DNA from 2 places in the Lysinibacillus sp. FSL K6-4013 genome. Region 1 is predicted to be linked to the other one. Evidence: riboswitches for the same ligand, from Rfam matches in the RefSeq annotation. Region 1 holds a riboswitch; the other holds the start of a gene.
What was found. A riboswitch is a leader RNA that binds a small molecule or an ion and turns the genes downstream of it on or off. The one in region 1 is predicted to bind S-adenosylmethionine.
Positions count from the first base shown of each region.

Region 2: another riboswitch for S-adenosylmethionine. It lies ahead of MHB39_RS21555 (cyclase family protein); the one in region 1 lies ahead of MHB39_RS20210 (bifunctional homocysteine S-methyltransferase/methylenetetrahydrofolate reductase).

Region 1 covers NZ_CP152031.1:4,077,629-4,081,534, forward strand. Annotated here, with positions in the region: gene MHB39_RS20210 (bifunctional homocysteine S-methyltransferase/methylenetetrahydrofolate reductase) at 1-1,659, opposite strand, end outside; SAM riboswitch class I at 1,749-1,849, opposite strand; gene MHB39_RS20215 (protoporphyrinogen oxidase) at 1,949-3,343, opposite strand.
Region 2 covers NZ_CP152031.1:4,342,685-4,346,590, reverse strand. Annotated here, with positions in the region: gene MHB39_RS21565 (Cof-type HAD-IIB family hydrolase) at 224-997, shown strand; gene MHB39_RS21560 (DedA family protein) at 1,059-1,655, shown strand; gene MHB39_RS21555 (cyclase family protein) at 1,686-2,423, opposite strand; SAM riboswitch class I at 2,511-2,617, opposite strand; gene MHB39_RS21550 (hypothetical protein) at 2,699-3,103, opposite strand; gene MHB39_RS21545 (AraC family transcriptional regulator) at 3,220-3,906, opposite strand, start outside.

The DNA of each region.
Region 1 (3,906 bases):
ACATACTTTCATTCTTGCCAAGGCATCTTCGGATAATTTGATACCTGGCACTTCATGATGTAAAAATTCAGCACTTTTATAACTCGTAACAGGCATAATGCCGATGTAAATAGGAGCTTGTAAATGCTTTGTTGCCTCATAAATTTCTACAATTTTTTCTTTCGTATACACTGGTTGAGAAATGAAGTAGTCTGCCCCATGCTCAATTTTCTTCTCTAAACGTGTCACAGCACGTTCTAACACACGGACGTTTGGATTAAATGCAGCAGCAACTGAAAAATTTGCTTTTTTACGAAGTGGTTTACCTGAGAAGGAAACCCCTTCATTTAACTGCTTAATTAATTGGATCAGCTCCATCGAAGATACATCATAAACACTTGTCGCACCTGGGAAGTCTCCCACTTTCGTTGGATCACCCGTAACAGCCAACACATCATGAATACCTAAAGCATTTAGACCCATTAAATGCGATTGAAGACCAATTAAGTTACGGTCTCGACATGTAATATGTGTTAGTGGGCGTACACCATGTGTACTCTTCAACAATGCTCCCATTGCAATATTGCTAATCCGTGGTGAGGCCAGTGAATTGTCTGCCATCATGACTACATCTGCACCTGCATCATACAATTGCTTTGCTCCTTCAAGGAATCCATCAATCTCTAAATGTCTAGGCGTATCCAACTCTACTATGACAGAGCGTTCACGTTTTACTTTTTCATGAAGAGGCTCATACTTTGGTGGCTCCGCTTCACGTACAATCTCAATCTTTTCAGGTTTCGCATGCTTCTCCTGAACCGGTGATAACTCTTCTAAATACTTCTTTGCTGCTGCAATATGTTTGGGTGTAGTACCACAGCAGCCCCCGATTAAACGTACACCTTGGTCACGTAATTCAACAGCTGCTCGACCAAAATAATCAGCTTCTGACTCATAAACGACACGTCCATCCTCTAAGTCAAGAAGTGACGCATTCGGATAGGCAGACATGAATGCCTTATTAGGAAGTTCTACACCTTCAAATGCTAGAATTGTATGGTGAGGACCTAGTCGACAATTGACGCCAACAATATCTGCACCGAGGGCTTCAAGCTCATGGAGAGCATTATTTAAAGACATCCCATTTTGTAAAACACCAGGCTCATGCATAGAAACTTGTGCAATAATTGGCAAATTTGTTTTTTCTCGTAGCATCTTTAAGGTTGCTGATAATTCTTCAAAATCATAATAGGTTTCGAGTAAAAGACCATCTGGATTCCCTGCCAGTAAGACACTTGCTTGTTCTTCAATAGTCGCTAATATTTCATCCAAGGTTGCATCACTTTTACGAATTCCCCGAATACCTCCAATTGTTCCTAAGACAAATTGACCGCCATCTGCCGCTGCTCGTTTTGCAATGGTAATAGCTGCTTCATTAAACTGTTGGACACGTGATTCTAATCCATAGCGAGCTAATTTGATGGCATTTGCACCGTACGTATTCGTTTGAATGATGTCAGCACCAGCCGCAATATATTCTCTATGAATCTTCTCAATTAACTCGGGTCTCTGAACATTCATTTCCTCATGGCAATACTCCAATCCATAGCCATATAGCACTGTGCCTATTGCACCGTCCGCTGTCAATACATGCGTTTTTAACTTTTCAAGCAATCCCATAAAACTAGCCTCTCTTCCTATGTCTCTATATAATAAAAAGCCCTCTTTCATAAAAAAAGAAGGCTTTAACGATTCATCATTGTTGTTCCTTCTCATCTTCGACTCAACGGTCTTCTGGATTTAGCACCTGACAATAAAGTTGGTTGCTGAAGCTTCAATGGGCCAGTCCCTCTGCTTCTCTTGATAAGAATTAAGTATGAATTTTTTAAATAATTAAAAGAATCATATCGTTTACTGACGAATGAGTCAAGACTATTTCACATAAGAAAGTTTTTTTCCACTTAAAACCTTAGAAATTGGCAAGTTCCTTTGCAAGCTCTTCACCAATTTTTTTCCCATTTTGAATGCAAGCACCAATACCTACGCCAAAATATGAGCACCCAGCAATGGATAAATTTGGATATTTTTCATGTAATTCATGTAGTAACCCTTGTAATGCTTCACGATGCGCTAGATCATATTTAGGCATTTGATCAATCCATTTTGTTACATTTACAACGGTTGGCTGTTCTTCTATTCCTAGGCTCTTTCTCACATCTTCTAAAGCAACTGCTGCCAATTCTTCATCCGTCATGGCACGTAGTTGCTCATAGGCTGGATTGATGCTCTTATAAAAGAGTCGCACAAGTAATTTATTTTCTTTCGATGTATGCTTCCATTTGCGACTAGTCCAAGTAGCTGCATTACAAGTAACGTCTGAATTATGGGAAACAATATAGCCCGTTCCATCTGCTGGTAATCTAGAGTCCGGCACATCAAAACCTAAATAAATAGTAATCGCTGACGCTGTCGTAAATTGGTCAAAATAGCGATTTAAAGATTCATCCTGTAGTAGATTTTGGACAGTATCGTTCGGTAATGCTAAAACGACATATTCTGACTCAATAATTTCACCATTGGCTAAGGAAATTGTATAGTTCTTATCTTGTTTTTTAACATTTAGAGTAGTAACGCCCTTGATGATTTCTACATCGGATAATGTTTGTTCAAGTCGATCAATTAAAGAAGATAAACCATTTTTAAAGGATATAAATTTTTTGTTCGCTGCTTTAACAAATTGCTCACGATTCGCATCAAAGCCTCTAATAATACTTCCATAATCATTCTTATAATCAATCAGATACGGTAAAGTAGAGCCAATAGAAAGCTGATGTAAATCTCCCGAATAAACACCTGCAAGGACTGGTGCAATTTGATTTTTCACCAGTTCCTCTCCTAAATAGTAAGTTAAAAATTCACCGATTGAACTTTCCTTTGTGAAGCGATCGTTAGGTAATGTTAAATCCTTCAACGCTTCTTTTTTCCCTTGCTCGGAAATGAGTGTACTTTCCTCTAAGGATGTCAAACTCATCGGTATTCCAAAAGTTGAATCTGCTGGAATAGCGTGTAACTCATTATTCGTATAAATATAAGAAATACCTGTTTCGTTGTAGACTAGTTCCGCTTCAAAATCAAGCTCCTGTACAAGTTCCATAACACCTTGGTGACGCGCTACAATAGAATCAGCACCTGTTTCCATGATGAAACCTTGTTCATGTGCCGAATATAATTTGCCTCCTAAATATGTATTTTTTTCTATAAGTACTAGACGAACATCTAAATTATGTTCCTTCACTTGACGTTGCAAATAATGCATTGTACATAGTCCTGTAATACCGCCGCCTAAAACAACAACTGTTTTCATAGTAACCGCCCCTATTATTCGTTCTTTCTACAGTATAATCTTTTTTTCACTGAAAATTACGTTAAACCCTTTACAAATTTAGCAAAAATAGAGCTATTTCATCAGCGAAATAGCCCTCCTTAGTGTTGAAAAACAAAACAGTCAATTGAAAGGTAGAAATGGATTTCCGTTGCAGGCTACTTGCTTTCCTGTGGGCGAGCGCCGAATCGCTCCTCCGCTACCGCTCCGTGCAGGGCTTCGCCTGTCTCGCTATCCCACGGGAGTCAAGTAGCCCTCCACTTCAACCCACTAACTTTTTAGCAAAGGTTTTCAAATAAAGTGAAGGTGCTCACTACTCTTTATGAAGAGGTGTTGTCACGCATCACTTCTCCACACTGAAAATAAGAGCTTATCCCCGCTAAGAATACAGATAATGGGCGATTTGATCGCTATGCTACTATGAAAAAAAAGTAAAGACACTTTGCAGAATGGTTGATTGGAGTGGAGCCAGCGTCACTCCTAGGGGATTTAGCGTCACAGAGGAGACCCTGGAACGAACGGAAGTGAGTGAAGCGGCTCCTCGG
Region 2 (3,906 bases), 270 kb from region 1:
TAACAATTTTGTGTTCTTTGGTATACTCCTTTAGAATTATTAAATTAAAAATATTCAAGGAATTTTTAGTTAAATATTATTATAAATACGCTTGTAATAGTTTTTATCGGTGGTGCAAAAGGAAGTTATATAGTTTGCTTAAAGTTTGTCAAAATACTTTCACATGTTTCATGGGAGAAAAATTATAAATTGGTTCTAAATGATTATAAAGGAGGTGCTCAAAATGAAGTATAATATCGTGTTTTTTGATGTAGACGGCACATTGATTAATTACGAGGATGGCTGTGTGGAAGAAAGTACAAAACAAGCTATTCAGCTATTGCAAGAAAAAGGAATCCATCTTGTAGCGGCTACTGGAAGACCCTTATCTATGTGCTATGAGTTAAAAGCGCTAGGGATTGAAACCTTTATTACTGCAAATGGGGCCTATGTGAAACATAAGGATCTTGTCATACATAAAACTCCGATTGCCAAAGAAATTGTCCGAAATGTACAGGCATTTGCACAGGAACAGCAGCATAGCCTAACATTTTTTACAGAGAAGCTATATATGAATAGCATACAAAGTCCAGTAGCTTTAAGAGCGATGCAGGAAACTTTATCTTTACGGGATTTTCCACTTATAAATGAAAAAATTGTAGATGAAGAGGTTTTTCTCATGTGTCTATATGCGGATGAGCTGGCTGAAAAAAGATATACTAGCCAGTTTTCGAATATATTTTTGCAGCGATGGCATCCTTATATTGTGAATGTATTACAGCAGGATGTTTCGAAGTCAATAGCTATTAAAGCCGTACTGGATCATTTTAACATCGACCCTGAGAATGCGATTGCTTTTGGGGATGGGGATAATGATATTGACATGTTGGAGTATGTAGGATTAGGAATTGCCATGGGGAATGGTAGCACAGCTCTAAAAAGTGCTGCCAATTTTGTTACAAAGAAATCTACTGATAACGGTATCGATTTTGCTTTACGTCAGCTTCAAGTCATTTAGAGCGCTGAGGCTACACTATATATAGCAGGTAAATTTTAATAAATTTTAGGTGGGATGATTTATGGCACATCACGTGCAGTCTCTAATTGAACATTACGGATACTTTGGAATTATCGTGATTCTAATTGGAGGTATTGTAGGGGTGCCACTTCCTGATGAGGTGTTTCTAACTTATGTAGGCTATAGTGTTTACCGAGAAAGTCTTGAACATATTCCTGCTTTAGTCAGTGCAATGATTGGTGCGGTTGGAGGCATTACCTTAAGCTACTATATTGGTTATCGTTTTGGCTTACCGTTATTGCAGAAATATGGGCCTAAAATTCATATTACAGAGCAAAAAATTGACTTTACGAAAAAGATGTTTACAAAAATAGGACCTACCCTATTATTAATTGGCTATTTTATCCCCGGGGTACGTCATTTGACAGCGTATATTGCGGCTATTAATAATTATCCTTATAGAAAGTTTGCGCTTTTTGCCTATACAGGGGCATTTATCTGGACGTTCACATTTATATCATTAGGAAAGATGCTTGGAGAGAAATGGCGATTTGTTGGATACTATCTGACTCATTATAGTATCTATCTTATCCTTTTATTTATTGTAGGGATGCTCATTGCTTACTTTCTATTCAAAAAAAGAAATGGACAAACATAAAAGTCGGTATACGCTATACCGACTTTTATGTTATGGCAAAATAGCAAATGAGCGCACAGGGAAGCCAGATGCTTTTTCTGGCTTAGGTACGATATTGAAGATGATAGCGCCTTTCGCAGGTAGCTTGTCCAAATTCGTCATTAGCTCAATTTGATAGGTGTCTTGTTCAAGTACGAAATATTCACCATCTAGCTTGCCATTTTTACGAAAATCGGCGGCAGAGTCCGTATCGAATGTTTCATGACCAATTGCGCTTACCTTGCGTTCTTTTAGTAAAAACTGTAAAGCTTCTAAACCCCAGCCAGGGATATGGTTATGTCCATCTGCATCCTTATTACTGAAAGCTTCTTTATCTGGCCAGCGCTTACTCCAATCTGTACGTAATGCTACAAATGTTCCTGCTTCTATTTCTCCATGCTTGTCCTCAAAATCAAGAATATCTTCAACACTTAATGCAAAGTCATGGTTGCTTGCAGCCTCTTGTGATTTATCAATGACAACAAGGGGGAGAACAAGCTCTTTTAGTTCTAATTCTTCTAAGTAGCGAGTATCTCGCACAAAATGAATGGGTGGGTCGATATGTGTGCCATATTGACCGGGGAACGTAAATTGTTGGGCGAAGAAGCCATCCTTATGAGAGAATAACGTTTCAAATTTAGCGTCCTCAAACATAAAAAAATGTGGTGAATTAGGGCCGAATGTATGTGTTAAGTCAACCCACTGTTTCGATTTTAATAATTGCAATGCTTGTAAAAGTTCATTAGACATCTATTTCCCTGCTTTCTGTTAAAAATAGTGGTACATAAAAAGGAGTCCCCTTATAGAAGAGGACTCCTGCTGAAACAACGGTAGTTCTTCTCATCTTCAAGGCTGATCATTTTGCCAATTGGAATTAGCACCATACTGTTTAGCTGGTTGCTGAGACTTCATCGGGCCAATCCCTCCGTCTCTCTTGATAAGAAAAGTAATATAAGAATTTTCAGAAATAACAATACAAACACTTTAGCATAGTTTTTTATAGTTTACAAGTTCACTAGGAATTTTCACCAATTCAAATTCAAGGTGACTCCACAACAATCATTATCAATAAGACGTATTCTAAAACTGTCTGGTGTATAGTTCGTTTCAAATTTCATCGTAATGCCTGTTGATGTGATTAATTTTTCAACCTCTGTTTTATTTGAAAGTTGAGCAGCATTCATTAAATCATGTGCGAATTGTTGGGAGCTATCTATTTTATCCGTAAGTAATTGAGCTTGCTGCATCATCGCCTTTATCCGTGTTGCTGAAGCTTTTAATTTGTGTGTATCGACAGGTGGAAAAGGATTATTGGTCGGCATTGCTAGATGTTGAGAAAAGGGTCTAACGGCAAAATGATTTGCAATTGGCGATGTTGGATAATGATAGGGATGAACAAAATACGGATAAGGATTGTAATACAAGATCATTCCTCCTATCCTATAGCCTGATATCTTATCTTATGTAGCCAAACGACTTTCGGTGTTATTTACAATACAATGTTTGTCCTAAACATTTAAAAAGGAAGCTAAAGTGAGCTTCCTTTTTAGCCAAGTACATCCAAGACATCATCAATTTTTTTACTATGTGATAAAATGCCATAATTCATCCATGTTAAAAAGTCTACTTCATAGACACAGTTGGTTTTAACAGCTTCTAGGTTTTTCCAAGTAGGTGTTTTTAAAATAGCACGTTCTTCATTCTCATGAATGGAATGTTGTTTATCAAATGTAATAAATAAATGATCGGCATCTAATTGCATCAATCGATCAAATGTCAGTTGGGCTTTACGTTGATTGGGCGGAATACTCCATACTAGTGAATGGGGCATTAAACCTAAGTCATGATATAAAATGGGGCCCGTATAGCCACACTCAGGACCAGCGTATAGAGTGATGCCAATGGCTGAAATACGGAGAAATGCCACACTTTGCCCATAAACGGATTTACTAAGAATTCCTTTTGCTTGTTGTACTTTATCTTCATATTGTAGGATTACGTCTTGTATCAAGGAGGTTTTTCCTGTTAGATCTGCAATTTTAAATAACGTAGATTGCCAATTCTCTCCAGGGTGTGAGAGATGGCAGACGGGGGCTACCTCATTTAAATGCGGAAAGGATTCCCAACGCTCTACACCAGAATCTAGCATAATTAAAGTTGGCTTATAGTAAAGGAGTCGATCCATTTCTCTATTTTGTACATCGATATCTGGCACTTCCTGTAGACCTAAATA